Regions from separate parts of the Bradyrhizobium commune genome, predicted to be linked through region 2. Evidence: predicted binding sites of a transcription regulator. Region 2 holds the regulator's gene; the other holds the start of a gene.
The links. Region 2 encodes LexA, which represses DNA repair genes until DNA is damaged. Its sites were predicted from a motif close to TGTTCNNNNTGTGTTCNG; they were not measured.

Region 1 (7,144 bases), 2.9 Mb from region 2:
CGACCCGAATTTCACCTGCTTCAAAGGCTCTGACGGTCGCATAGAGCAACATCAGCTTCCCAACGAAGTCTCTCTCGGCCAGCATTAGATTTTCATAGACGCTTCTTCGCGCCTCCTGCCAAGAGATGATGAATTGGCGTGCTTCTTTACGGAATATTGGCTGCCGGCTTGAGTCCGTGACGCCGACCAAGGATCGCGCGAGTCGTTCCGGAACAGCGAAATCGACGCGAAGACCCATGTGATAAGCCATGCGATAGACGTTATCGATATTGTCAATATCGATGTCGCCAGAGATGATGCGCCCGAGAGGGCCACCTCCTTGAATCGTGTCCATTATAGCCCGCAACGTACTTTCGACGTTGCGGCCGGAATAGACACTCGCCCACTCTCGGAGGCCGGGCCCGCGACCCAAAATGATCTGAAGATCCGCTCCTAGGAGCTCCTCGTCGGAATTTAGCAGTATTTCCCGCAGGCGCTCCTCGTGGGAGAACTTCGTTCCCACATATTGAAGCGCTTCTTCGGTGAGGTGACCGAACGAGGTTATTGCCCAATCGTGCAGAAGCGCAGACGCATCGAGCAGCAGCCGTTCGTCGTGATTCAGTGCTGGTCTGAGCGCTAGCAAAGTCGATAAATGAGCGACGCCAAGCACATGTTCAAAGCGAGACAGGTTTGCGATCGACGGCATATCTATCGAATCAACGTTCGACAGCCGGACATGGCGCAGCCGCTGAACGATCGGTCTTTGCGCCAGATTGTTTAGGTGTTCGTTGAGGTCGATCGATCCGTATAATGGGTCAATATACTGCCGATGTGGATGAGAGCTCATCTCCCTGCCTCCATTGTCGTTTCTGGATTGGAGAGAAAGTTTACGTCTCCAGCGATGTCAACGTACGTTTTGAGCAGCCGCCATTCATTATCTCCCAGTCCGGATTCGACGAAAACGGTGAGCATGCCGCCCCACAATTTCTCGGAGGGGATTACATGACGTAGGAAGATGCGAAACTGCTCAACTGATTCCAAGTCTGTGAGAGCTCCAGTGAATTCGTAGATGACCAGGGCCGGTTTTCTGCTTTCGCTGTTCGCATTCGTTTTGAATAGCTTAAAGGCGGCCGACGAAGCGCTGTGGATGCCCGCGTAAGTCCGCTTTGATTGGATCAATCGCGCGCCGGTCCCTGCAAAATCACGATCCTTCTTCGCATAGATCGAATCGATGAAGGCGAAATGGCTCGAATAGGCATCGATGGCAATTACATTTCCAGCGCGAGCTTGCCAGTCTTGACCCATCTCTTTTTGAAGATTGGCGATGAAGTCTATGGGATGGTTCGCGGCGGTCACGTATTGAACAAAATTTTCATGACGCAAGAATGCGGCGCTTAGGGCGACGAGAAGCTTTCTTGAGGCGTCAAGCCTCTCGACTTGAACTCCAATGGAAGACAACGATTGGTTGGCAGGCGAGTTCTTAGATAGATCGAGGCCGAAGTCAGATAGGACAGATAGAATCTTTCTCAGAAGGTCGGCATCTATCGGCAGCGCGTTGTTTGAATAGTTAGGCTTTGGATTTACGAGCGACCAAAACCGCTTCAACGGCCGAACGAGAGGTAAGTGGAAGAGATTGATCTTGTCGACGAAATAAATGAACCTGATGGTGGTTCTGTAGACGACAACGAGCGAAACGACCAACGCTGTTAGGAAGATTGCGGCCGCAACTTGCAAAGCATAACTTGTCCAAGCCGCCGGCATGAAGAAGGCGGCAGTGGTTGTGATCGCGACTAGTAGGCAAAGCAAGAATACTGGGAAGATATCGTTTATAACAAAAGGGGCTTTCCGCTCCCTTCCCACTAGAGTGTATAGCCCAATATGAAATGCTACCAAGCCTGCGGTGGCTGTAAGTATCGGCCACGGATTTTCGATCGTAAGAGTTGTCATCGCTAGACATTCTCGATCATAGTGTCTTCGAGAACTTCCACTTCGATCTCGCTTAGCTTGGAAATTGACGCATCGATGGCGCTTCCCCAGAGGTCGACCTGCTGACGAAGTATATCGTCAGAGAGGGAGACGTTCGATACCTGCTGAAGACACTTTTGTTCCAATGATTCGCTGCTCAATCCCAGCTTCTGTAATGTTTTCTCGGCTTCTTCCCGCGAAATGAGATCGTAAGCGGGCAATACTAATTTGATGCCATGGCGAGCAAGGATGCTGCTAAGTCGGGTGATCGCAATAGGTGATTGCTCCGGCCAGGAGCTTTGATAGCTCGCATAGCCGAAGGCAAGATTTGGAATCTTCAATCGAGCAGCTAGGACAGAAGACGCCACAACATAAGAATGATGGCAGGGCAGGCAGGTTTTCTCGTAAAACGAAGTATCGGTTTTGAGCGCCATCGGCTGCTTGACATGTAGCCAGCGGGTTGACGGCGGAAGTATTGCATTCATCTCCCGAATCCGTTGGCGAACTCTCTGGATCCCGACAAGGTGACCGGAGGAAATCGTTATTAGAAATGTGGTGGTGCCAGCTTGGCTAAGCCGAGCGGCGGCAATAGTCGAATCGCGCCCGCCGGAAAACATCACGGCGCAGCCGGCCTCTAGCCTCATTGCTGGTAGGACAGACCAGTCCATCATCCCGGCTCCAAATGCTGCCGCAGCAAGAATAACGCAATTCTGGATCGTATCAGCGTTGCTAGTGATTCTAAACCTGTGGTTCCGCCATGGGATCTGCTCCCCACAGCTTGAAATGCTTCGATGCGGAGCGGCTCTTCCGAAATTAAACAAAAACGGCCGGATCTTTCGATCCGGCCGCAACGCAAAACGCTACTGGCTAAGCCTACGCCACGCGACGCAACCTAGCCCCCGCCCAACTCTAGAATTCTTAGCTGGCCTTCTTGACCGGTGCGGTCTCGCCGACCTTCTTCTGGATGGCGCGCTTCAGCTCGAGGGCGCGCGGCGACAGGTCGTCGGCCTTGGCCTTGAGCAGGAAGGTGTCGAGGCCGCCATTGTGGTCGACGCTCTTGACCGCGTTGGTCGAGACGCGCAGGCGCACGTTGCGCTCCAGGGCTTCCGAGATGAACGTCACGTTGACGAGGTTCGGCAGGAAGCGGCGCTTGGTCTTGATGTTCGAGTGGCTGACCTTGTGGCCGACGAGGGGGCCCTTGGCCGTCAGTTCGCAGCGGCGAGACATGTCATAAATCCTTATCCTGACCCCCAACGAGTTGCGGCCGCCATTCGGGGCGCCACGGGGGCAAATTCTCTGTCCTTGCAGGGAGCGGCGGACGTATAGGGGGGATGACGGCTGGCGTCAAGTTTTTGGCCGGGGAATCATGCCACCCGGAAGGTGCGCTCCCTCCCCCGCCCGCGGGGGAGGGTTGGGGAGAGGGTGCCTCCGCGGAGGGGCAGCCGCGCGAAGTGTCCCCCAGAGGAGAGAGCCCTCACCCGCGCTACGCATAGCCGAGGCTCCGCCTCGGCGTTCTCTGGAGGACGGCCGCCGAAGGCGGCCTATGCTCTCCCGCAAGCGGGAGAGGTATCGGCGCCCGTGGCCTACCCGATCACCAAAACGGCAATGTTTAAAACCCCTTACCATCACATAAAGGGCGCATTCGCACCCGAAGAGTCCGGCCAGGTTCCGTCGTTTTGGCATCTCGGACATCCTTGCACATTGTGTCCCGCCATTTTTGGCTTAACTAACAAGGCCTGACGTCCCCATTGGATGGTTTTGTGGACATTCTGACCCCTCATCTGCCCCGGCTGCACAGCATCGGCCGGCTGGCTCTGGCGGCCCTTTGCGGGCTCGCGATGGCGTGGGAAGCCCGGCCGGCGGCGGCGCAAGGCAAGCTCGAGGCGCAGTATGAGGCGACGCTGTCCGGCATTCCGGTCGGCCGCGGCGCCTGGAATATCGACATCCAGGACGACGTGTTTTCGGCGGCGGCCTCTGGCGGCACCACGGGGATTTTGAAGTCGTTCGCGGGCGGCTCCGGCACCGGCGCCTCGCAGGGACGCGTGGTCAATGGCGCGCTGGTCGCAAGCGCCTACCAGGCTTCCACCACCACCTCGAAGAAGACCGAAGAGATCCACATCACCCTCGACAAGGGCAATGTGAAGGAGTTCGGCATCATTCCGGAGCCGCCGGTCGATCCCGATCGCATCGTCGTCACCGACGCGCATCGCCGCGGCGTGTTCGATCCGATGACGGCCTCGCTGGTGCGCGTGCCTGGAAACGGCGATCCGCTGTCGCCGGAGGCCTGTCACGGCAGCGCGCCCGTGTTCGACGGCCGCATGCGCTACGAGCTCAAGCTCGATTTCAAGCGCATGGAGACCGTGAAGGCCGAGAAGGGCTATCACGGCCCGGTCGTGGTCTGCTCGCTCTATTTCGTGCCTGTGGCCGGCTACATCCCCGACCGCCCCGTGATCAAATACCTCGCCGCCCAGCGCAACATCGAGATCGCGTTCGCGCCGGTGGCCGGCACGCGGATCCTGGTCCCGTTCTGGCTGAAGGTCCCGACGCCGCTGGGCCCGGCGATGCTGGAAGCGACCAGCTTCATCACCACCGCCCAGCCGCCGCGGGTTGCGAAGACGCAGTAGGCCCACACGCCGTAGCCCGGATGGAGCGCAGCGCAATCCGGGATTCTTCGCCTTTGGCTCCCCGCATTCCGCTCCGCGCCATGCGGGCTACGATATCTCCATCCCCTCAACACCTTAGCCGCCGACACCCCGCCATTCCCGCGCCGCCCGTTTCTACTGTGCATGGGGTTGTTTTCGACAAATCAAGTTGGGTGCCTTCGCGGCCAGCGAATCCATTTGACTCTGCCCCGATTCTGATTCGACTCCGCGCCGTCCCCAACATTAAGGAACGCGTCATCAAATCGTCGCTTGTACGCCGGGCCAAAACTCCATCTAGTGCAGGAAACAATGAGTCCCGCGACATGTTGCGTGAACGTAACAGGACTCCGAGGGGAGTCAGCGATTCGGCCGCGATTCGTTCTAGAGTCGTTCCGAAGCTTAAAGCCAACGGGAAAAGCGTCGCAAAGTGAGACAGTTGCGCGGGATTCGGGGAGATGCTCCCAAACACTCCGCTGTCATGCCCCGGCTTGACCGGGGCATCCAGCACGCCGCGGCCTTTCGGTCCAACCACCGCCGCCCCAAACAGCACTGACATTCGCCCCAATCGCCACTACCTAATCATCCAGACATGGCCTTCTCTTCCTCCCCCTTCGCTTCCGAGCGCGCGCTTGCCGATCGAGTTCCAGGCAGTGGCGTCACTGCGGTGCTCGGGCCGACCAACACCGGCAAGACCCATCTCGCCATCGAGCGGATGCTGGCGCATTCGTCCGGCCTGATCGGGCTGCCGCTGCGGCTGCTCGCGCGCGAGGTCTACAACAAGATCGTCGCCCGCGTCGGCCCTGAGGCCGTCGCGCTTGTGACCGGCGAGGAGAAGATCAAGCCGAAGAACCCGCGTTTTTGGGTCTCCACCGTCGAGGCGATGCCGCGCGACCTCGACGTCTCCTTCCTCGCCGTCGACGAGATCCAGATCGCCTCTGATCTGGAGCGCGGCCACGTCTTCACCGACCGCATCCTCAACCGCCGCGGCCGCGACGAGACGCTGCTGTTAGGGGCTGCCACCATGCGCCCGATCATCGAGCGTCTGTTGCCCGGCGTCTCCATGATCACCCGGCCCAGGCTGTCGCAGCTCGAATTCGCCGGCGACCGCAAGATTACGCGCCAGCCGCGCCGCACCGCCATCGTCGCGTTCTCGGCCGACGAGGTCTACGCCATCGCCGAGCTGATCCGCCGCCAGCACGGCGGCGCCGCCGTGGTGCTGGGATCGCTGTCGCCGCGGACCCGCAACGCACAAGTCGAGATGTTCCAGAACGGCGACGTCGATTACCTCGTCGCCACCGACGCCGTCGGCATGGGCCTCAATCTCGACGTCGATCACGTCGCCTTTGCCTCCGACCGCAAGTTCGACGGCTACCAGTTCCGTAGGCTGACGCCGTCCGAATTCGCGCAGATCGCCGGCCGTGCGGGGCGCGCCACACGCAACGGCACCTTCGGCACCACCGGCCGTTGCGGCCCGTTCGAGCCCGAGCTCGTCAACGCGCTCCAGAACCACACCTTCGACAGCGTGAAGATGCTGCAATGGCGCAACTCGAAGCTCGATTTCTCCTCCCTCGGCGCGCTCCAGGTGTCCCTGAACCAGTCGCCCGGCCATGAGGTCTTGACGCGCGCGCCGATCGCCGAGGACATGCGCGTGCTCGACCACGCCGCCCGCGACGTCGAGGTGCGCGATATCGCGCATGGCAGGCTTGCTGTGGAACGTCTCTGGGAGGCCTGCCAGGTCCCGGACTACCGAAAACTGTCGCCGGCAGCCCATGCCGAGCTGGTGACGACGCTGTACGGCTTCCTGATGCAAAAGGGCCGCATTCCCGACGCCTGGTTCGCGGCCCAGATCGACCAGGCCAACCGCGTCGACGGCGACATCGACACGCTGTCGGGCCGGATCGCGCAGGTCCGCACCTGGACCTTCGTCGCTAACCGGCCGGATTGGCTCGCCGACCCCGAGCACTGGCAGGGGACCGCGCGGGAGATCGAAAATAAATTATCTGATGCGCTCCATGAACGCTTGACTGAGCGTTTCGTTGATCGCCGGACCAGTGTATTGATGCGCCGCCTGCGGGAGAACACGAGCTTGAATACGGAAATCGGCAAGACCGGCGAAGTCATCGTCGAAGGCCATGTCATCGGCCGCCTCGATGGCTTCACCTTTGCACCGGATGCGGCGGAAGCCGGCTCCGATGCGAAAGCCTTGCAGGCTGCCGCGCAAGCGGTGCTCGCCGGCGAGATCAACGCGCGCGCCGAAAAACTGGGCAGCGCGCCGGACGAGCAGTTCGTGCTGACCTCCGACGGCACCATCCGCTGGACCGGCGATGCGGTGGCGCGACTCACTGCCGCAGAGGAGGCGCTGCATCCGCGCATCCGCATCATCTCCGACGAGCGCCTCACGGGCGCTCCCCGCGAGAAGGTGCAGGCGCGGCTCGATCTCTGGCTCAAGACGCATATCGAAAAGCTGCTCGGGCCGATGTTCGAGCTGTCGAAGGCCGAGGACGTCACCGGCATTGCCCGCGGTATCGCCTATCAGCTGGTCGAGGCGCTCGGCGTCT
Region 2 (7,144 bases):
CCTCGGCCTCGTCCTGATGGGCCTGCTGCGCACGCCCTTGCGCTGGTCCGGCGCGCTCGTGCTGGCGGCCGCGATCGTCTGGGGACTGTCCGTCCGGCAACCCGACATTCTGATCGCCGGCGACGGCTCGAGCGTGGCGGTGCGGGGCAAGGATGGGCAGCTGCATTTGATCAGGGCCAGCAAGGACAGCTTTCTGCTGAAGGAGTGGCTCGCGGCCGATGCCGATCCGCGTGATGCCGGCAGTGCTTCGCTGGCCGACGGCGTGTCCTGCGACGAGTCCGGCTGCGTAACGCCGCTTGCCGATGGGCGTATGGTCGCATTGGCGCTGCGCATTGACGCGCTGACCGATGATTGCAGCCGCGCCGCGCTGGTGGTGACTACCCGGCCCGCGCCGCCGGATTGCGCAGCCATGGTGGTCGACCGGCCGCATCTTGCACGGCAAGGCGCATTGGCGCTGACGCGGCGCGGCGACGGCTTTGCGGTTCAGGCTGTGAAGGCGAGGGGCACAGACCGTCCCTGGTCGCCGGCGGCGGCCGGCGATGGGGATTCCGAACTGACCCTCATGCCACGGTCGGCGGCTCCGCGCTCCAAGGACGCAACGCCATCGGAGTCCGACCTGCAGGCCGAAGACTGAAATCTTCTCAGCCGATCGGCAGGCGGGTGATGATCGGTTGCCTGTCGGCGATGGTCTGCGGCACGTGCTCACGCTCGCCGACCGGCTGGGTCACCGGCAATTGCAGCACGGTTGCGCGCTGACCTTCGACGAGCTGTGTCACGAGCACGTACTTGCCGTCGGGGAATTCGATCGCATCGTGATGGCGATCGGGAATGTGCGGATCGATCCTGCCGAACTTGCCGACGCGGGAGTTGATGGTGCGCGTCCAGATCCAGCGATTGTCGTAGCGGACGTTGTCGGCGAAGGCGAGCTCCGTTCCCGGCAGCAGGCAGACCGCGACGGACATGTCGGCTTCGGAAGCGAAGCCGCGCGTCGAGGTGCCGCGGAAGGTTGTCGTGACGATCGTCTCGCCGATCTGGGCGGGCCGCGTCGCGACGGCGTGCAGGCTGTAGTCACACATCGGGGTGCTCCTCAATCAGGATAGAGCACCCGCGCCTCTTCTGAGGCGCAGGCCCCTATCAGAGTGGAAGCCTGCAAGCGTCTGCTTGGTTGTGGGCGAATCTGCGGCTGCGGGTCCGCAAGCTCCGATCACATTATCTTTTTCGAATCCGCGAGGAACAAAGCCTGTTCACCTGCATTCTGCGATGCGAGTAAGTTAGCGGCCAGCGGGCGCCGACCAGCCCGAATATTGCCAGGCAGGCTGCGACGGTTGCTCGACCGCATTGCGGGCATTGCGGAATTGTTCGCTGGTCGTCGTCTCCGGTGCCTTGCGGGCATGGCGCTGCGACTGGGCGGCGAAAACTTGCGGCGCCGATGCTGCGATCAACGCCATCGTGACTGTGCTCAGAACGATCTTGCGCATGGTTGTCTCCTCGGCCTTTCAAATCCGCGAAGCAAGGAGTGCTTCGTGCGGTGTGCCGGGGATGTAGCGCTGAAGGGGTGGCCGGATAATCTGTGCAAAACCAGAAAGACTATCCAGCCGAAGCGGACAATCGTCCGCTCCAATCGTTAATGCGCAGTTGCCAACCGCAGCATTCTCAGTATTTGCGGTAAAGCCCGATGAGCTTGCCCTGAATCTTCACGCGGTTGGGCGGCAGGATGCGGACCTCATAGGCGGCGTTGGCGGGCTCGAGCGCAATCGAAGCGCCACGGCGGCGGAAGCGCTTCAGGGTTGCTTCCTCGTCGTCGATCAGCGCCACCACGATGTCACCGGTGTCGGCAGTCTCGTTGCGCTGGATCAGCGCCATGTCGCCGTCGAGGATGCCGGCCTCGACCATGGAATCGCCGCGCACCTCGAGCGCGTAATGCTCGCCCGAGCCGAGCATGTCCGGCGGCACGCTGATGGTGTGGCTGCGGGTCTGCAACGCCTCGATCGGCGTGCCGGCCGCGATGCGGCCCATCACGGGGACCGCAACGGGACGCTCGCCGTCGTCTGCCGGCGGGCTGGAGGTCGTGCGCACCTTGCCGAGGTTGCCCTCGATCACGCTCGGCGTGAAGCCGCGGCGGCTACCGGCGGCGGCCTGGAGCTCGGGCAGCTTGATCACCTCGATGGCGCGGGCGCGGTTGGGCAGGCGCCGGATGAAGCCGCGCTCCTCGAGCGCGGTGATGAGGCGGTGGATACCCGATTTGGAGCGCAGGTCGAGCGCGTCCTTCATCTCGTCGAAGGAGGGCGGCACGCCGCTTTCCTTCAGCCGCTCGCTGATGAACCGCAGAAGCTCGTATTGTTTGCGCGTTAGCATCTCGACCAAAATCCCCCGGTTGATGTCGTTCGATTCCGAGACGTTCAGTTCGGCATTAAGCCGCTAGATGCTCGAAACAAATCATGAACGGACACTATATGTTCGATATGTGTTCCGCAACTGCTTAATTTAGCGTGAACGCCGCAAAGTTGGCGGATCGCGTGTGGCGCGGGCTTTCAGAGCGGCAGGCGCAGTATCGCGCAAGGCGAGCCTGCCTCGGCTTTCGGCGCGAATGGCGCGCGCACGAGAAGTGCCTGTGCCGCAGCGAGATTCGCCAGCAGCGAGGAATCCTGATGATCGACGGGGAGGGCGATCAGCGTGCCGTCGTCACGCTCTACCAGACGCGCGCGGAGATAATCCTCGCGCTGGTCATTGGCGCCGACATCGCGGCCGAGCACGGCGTGCTCGCGGCGGTGGTGAATCACGGAGCGGCCCGACAGCGCGCGAATCAGCGGCACCATGAACAGGAAACCGCAAACGTAGGACGACACGGGATTGCCGGGCAGGCCGATCACGCGCATCGCGCCGAGCCGGCCGTGCATCATCGGCTTGCCCGGCCGCATCGCGATCTTCCAGAACGCCATTGCGACGCCCTCGGCCTTGAGCGCGTGCTGGACCAGATCGTGGTCGCCGACGGAAGCGCCACCCGTGGTGATCAGGATGTCGGCGCCGCTCTCGCGCGCGCGGCGGATGCCGGCGGTGGTCGCCTCCAGGGTGTCGGCGGCGACCCCGAGGTCGACGGTGTCGGCACCCTCGCGGCGGGCGAGCGCGTGCAGGGCGTAGCCATTGGAATAGACGATCTGGCCGGGGCCGGGCGTGGTGCCCGGCCGCACCAGCTCGTCGCCGGTCGCGAGGATCGCGACCTTCGGCTGGCGGCGGACAGCGAGGTTTGGATGATTCATGCCGGCGGCGAGCGCGAGATCGCGCTCGGTCAACCGGGCGCCCTTGCGCAACAGCACGTCGCCCTCGCGAAAGTCGATTCCGGCGGGGCGGATGTGCCGCCCGGTGACGGCGGCCTCCTTGACCGTGATGCGTTTGCCGTCAGTGACGGTGTCCTCCTGGATCACGACAGCGTCGGTACCATCGGGAACGACGCCGCCGGTGAAGATCCGCACCGCTTCGCCGGCGCGGACGGTTCCCGCGAACGGCCGGCCAGCCGCGACCTCTCCGATCACGGTGAGCTGCGAATCGATCGCTGCCGCATCGCTTGCACGCACGGCATAGCCGTCCATCGCCGACATCGCCTGCGGCGGCTGCGTGCGCTTTGAAGCAACATCGCGCGCAAGCACGCGATGAAAGGCATCGTCGAGCGCGATCGTCTCCTCAGGCAATGGCTCCGCGCCCGCGAGCACGGCAGCAAGCGCATCGGAAACCGGCATGAGGGCCACGGTGAACTCCCGCTACAAATCGAAGAAACTTGGTCGGCAAGGTTCTAGCTGAGCGGAGGGGCTGAGGCAAAAGGGGCGGCCGCCGGCAGGAGTCTTTCCGTCAGTGCCGACCCAGGTCAATTTCCCCAAGTCAATTTCGAATTGCTGTTGGCACCCGTGAGCGGCCAGTGGCGGCTGTTCGGATTATCCGCCAATCTCGGCACCGGTGCTACCGGCTGCGGGCCCGTGCCTACACAGTCGCCGACATCGTTCGCGCCGCCACCATCGGCCGAGAAGCAGCCGAGTGCCCGGCTGAAGGCTGGCGCGGAACCTGCAGAGGACTAACGGCGCGGGGCATCACGAGGGCGTTATCGGATTTCCGCTTTTCGGGGCTCCGTCTTCCGCGACATCGGGCGCCCTGGGACCCTGATCCCTGTCGGGCATCGGATCGGCCTGCGATTTCAAGTCGGCCGCCTTGCTCATCAGCTTGGCGGAAAGCTCGGAATCCGAGGTGGTTTTGGCGAATTTGACCAGCAGGGAGGCCTGCCTGGTGAGGTAGGTTTTGCCCAACACTTTGATACGTCCGATGTAGATTACCCAACGGACTCTTAGAGTCCGGAACAGGGCATTCCGTTCCCGGAACTCTGTATGAAAATGCACAAAGTGTTTTGGTTCCTCATTCCCGGAATGAAAATGTTCCGCGAACCGGGTGGTTAGATCCCGAGCGCCTTCAGCGCATGGCCGACATCGTGGGGCGAGATCACATGCACTGCGGTCAGTCCGCGGGCGCGGGCGCCTTCGATATTCTCGGCGAGGTCGTCGAAGAACACGATGCGGTTCGCCGGCACGCCCATCGCGGCAACCACATGGTCGAACGCTTCCGCATCCGGTTTGCGCAAGCCGATACTGGACGACAGATACAGCTCGCGGAAATGGCCGAGCAGATCGGCATATTCCTTGGAGAAGTAGTCGACGTGCGGGCGGTTGGTGTTGGAGAAGGCGTAGAGCGGCATCCGCTTCGCCGCGCGGGGCAGCAGTTCCGCGATGTCGGGCATCTCGCCGGCGAAGATCGCGTTCCAGCCCTCCAGGAACTGCGCGTCCGAAATGCCGATCCCGAGCGATGAGCGCAGCGAGGCGAAATAGTCGGCGTCGCTGATCTTGCCCATCTCATGCAGCCGGTAGGCCTCGTCGCGCACATAGCGCGCGACGATGGCTTCGGGCTTGAGGCCCGCATATCCCGCCCAGCACGCGATCGCCTTGGAGAAATCGATGTCGAGCACGACACGCCCGAGATCGAACAGAAGCGCGTCGGCGCTGCCGGGAGAGAGCGAGGTCATTGCATCCTTTCAGGTCAGTACCGATAGGGCTCGTGATCGTAAAGCGGGAACGCGCTGAACACGCTCGGCGCGTTGGTGGCGGTTGCCGGATGCAGGCAGGATTTGTTGACCTCGGCAAACGAAGTTGCGCCCAGCAGGCCAAGGCAGCGCAGCACCTCGTCCTCCAGCAGCTCCAGCATCCGCGTCACGCCGGCTTCTCCAGCCGCAGCCAGCGCCCAGCATTGCAGCCGGCCGATGCCGACGAGGTCGGCGCCTGCGGCGATCGCCTTGACGACGTCGGTGCCGCGGCAGATGCCGCCATCGACCATGATCTTGGCGCGGCCCTTCACCGCCTCGACGATCTCGGGCAGCACATGCATGGCACCGCGGCCGTGATCGAGCTGGCGGCCGCCATGGTTGGAGACGTAGATCCATTCGACGCCATGATCGACCGCGATCTGGGCGTCCTCGGCGGTGGCGATGCCTTTAAGGATCAGCGGGATATCGAACTTGTCCTTGATCATCTTCACCGTCCGCCACTCCAGGCCCTTCTGGAAGTCGCCGCCGGTGGCGCGCAGCCGGCTCTCGCGAACGTAGCGCTTGGCGATGTCACGCTCGCGACGGCTGTAATGGGCGGTATCGACGGTCAGGCAGAAGGCGGCATAATTGTTCTTCACGGCGCGGGCGACGACATCGGCGACGAAAGCGTCGTCGCCACGGACATAAAGCTGGAACAGGCGCAGCGCATCGGGGGCGGCTTCCGCGGTCTTCTCGAGCCCCGGCTCGGTCACCGAGCTCAGCATGTGCGCCGCACCAAAGGCGCCGGCGCCACGGACGACACTCGCCGCGCCATGTGGATCGAAGACCTCCAGCGCCCCGACCGGGGCCAGCACCACCGGCAGGCGCATCGTGCGGCCGAACCGCTCGACCGAGCCGTCGACCCTGTGCACGTCCCGCAGCACGCGCGGGCGAAACGCGATCTCGTCCAGCGCCATGCGGTTACGGCGCATCGTGGTCTCGGTCTCGGCGGCGCCGACGATATAGTCCCAGGCGTTCTGGTTGAGGTTGGCGCGCGCCTTCTTGATGAATTCGTGCAGATTCTGGAACGGCTCGTTGCTGGCGCCGAGTTCGACGTTCCTGTCCGGCCGGATGCGGGGCGCTTCGTTCATTGTTATCCTCCCGAGAATTTGAAGCCTTATCTGATCGCCTATCGCGTCCGGCCCTCCAAAACCATCCTAAAATCGCATAGCTGCGAGGCGTGGGCCGGCCGACCGATTCTCGCCCCGAGCGAGGCGGTCCGTGAACGTTGCCAAAAGTTTAGGTCCGAACGAAGGGATTTTTGTGAGACTACCCGCCGGCGTGGCAGGCCGGCCTTGAAGAAACCAGAATGGTATTGTGAGAAGCGGATTGGATCGCCATTTGCATGGCGCCCTCAGCCGCCAAGCAACAAAGCGAAAAGGCCAATCAATCCATGCGGAAATCCCTGCTTTTTCCCCTCGGCGCACTCACCGGAGTGTGTCTGACCCTCCTCGTTTCCGGTCCTCAGGGCGGACTTTGGGCGGCACGGGCGGCGGCGGGCGCGGACGATGCTTATTCGCAGCTCAATTTGTTCGGCGAGGTCTTCGAGCGGGTGAAGGCGAGCTATGTCGAGAAGCCCGATAACGCCAAGCTGATCGAAGGCGCGATCACGGGCATGGTGACCTCGCTCGATCCGCATTCGCGCTACATGAACGACAAGGCCTGGACCGAGATGCAGGAGACCACCTCCGGCGAGTTCGGCGGGCTCGGCATCGAGGTCACGATGGAGGAAGGCCTGGTCAAGGTCGTCTCGCCGATCGATGACACGCCGGCGTCCAAGGCCGGCATCATGTCCGGCGATCTCATCAGCAAGATCGACGGCGACGCCGTGCAGGGCATGACGCTCGAGCAGGCCGTCAACAAGATGAAGGGCCCGGTCGATACCAAGACCAAGCTCACGATCATTCGCAAGGGCGCCGACGCCCCGCTCGATGTCGCGATCACGCGCGAGATCATTCATGTGCGGCCCGTGCGCTTCCATGTCGAAAACGGCGACATCGGCTATATCCGCGTCACCTCGTTCAACGA

Region 1: IC761_RS03170 (helicase-related protein) is a predicted target of LexA. The motif match lies at 4,964-4,981, and genes of this name have one in related genera.

The regions. Positions count from the first base shown of each region.
Region 1 is NZ_CP061379.1:668,490-675,633, forward strand. It holds gene IC761_RS03145 (HD domain-containing protein) at 1-826, opposite strand, end outside; gene IC761_RS03150 (hypothetical protein) at 823-1,926, opposite strand; gene IC761_RS03155 (hypothetical protein) at 1,929-2,615, opposite strand; gene rpmB (50S ribosomal protein L28) at 2,863-3,171, opposite strand; gene IC761_RS03165 (DUF3108 domain-containing protein) at 3,759-4,568, shown strand; gene IC761_RS03170 (helicase-related protein) at 5,176-7,144, shown strand, end outside.
Region 2 is NZ_CP061379.1:3,604,239-3,611,382, forward strand. It holds gene IC761_RS16950 (ComEC/Rec2 family competence protein) at 1-634, shown strand, start outside; gene IC761_RS16955 (hypothetical protein) at 642-1,076, opposite strand; gene IC761_RS16960 (hypothetical protein) at 1,272-1,478, opposite strand; gene lexA (transcriptional repressor LexA) at 1,654-2,355, opposite strand; gene IC761_RS16970 (molybdopterin molybdotransferase MoeA) at 2,532-3,743, opposite strand; gene IC761_RS16975 (hypothetical protein) at 4,080-4,295, opposite strand; gene IC761_RS16980 (HAD-IA family hydrolase) at 4,436-5,059, opposite strand; gene IC761_RS16985 (alpha-hydroxy acid oxidase) at 5,074-6,207, opposite strand; gene IC761_RS16990 (S41 family peptidase) at 6,510-7,144, shown strand, end outside.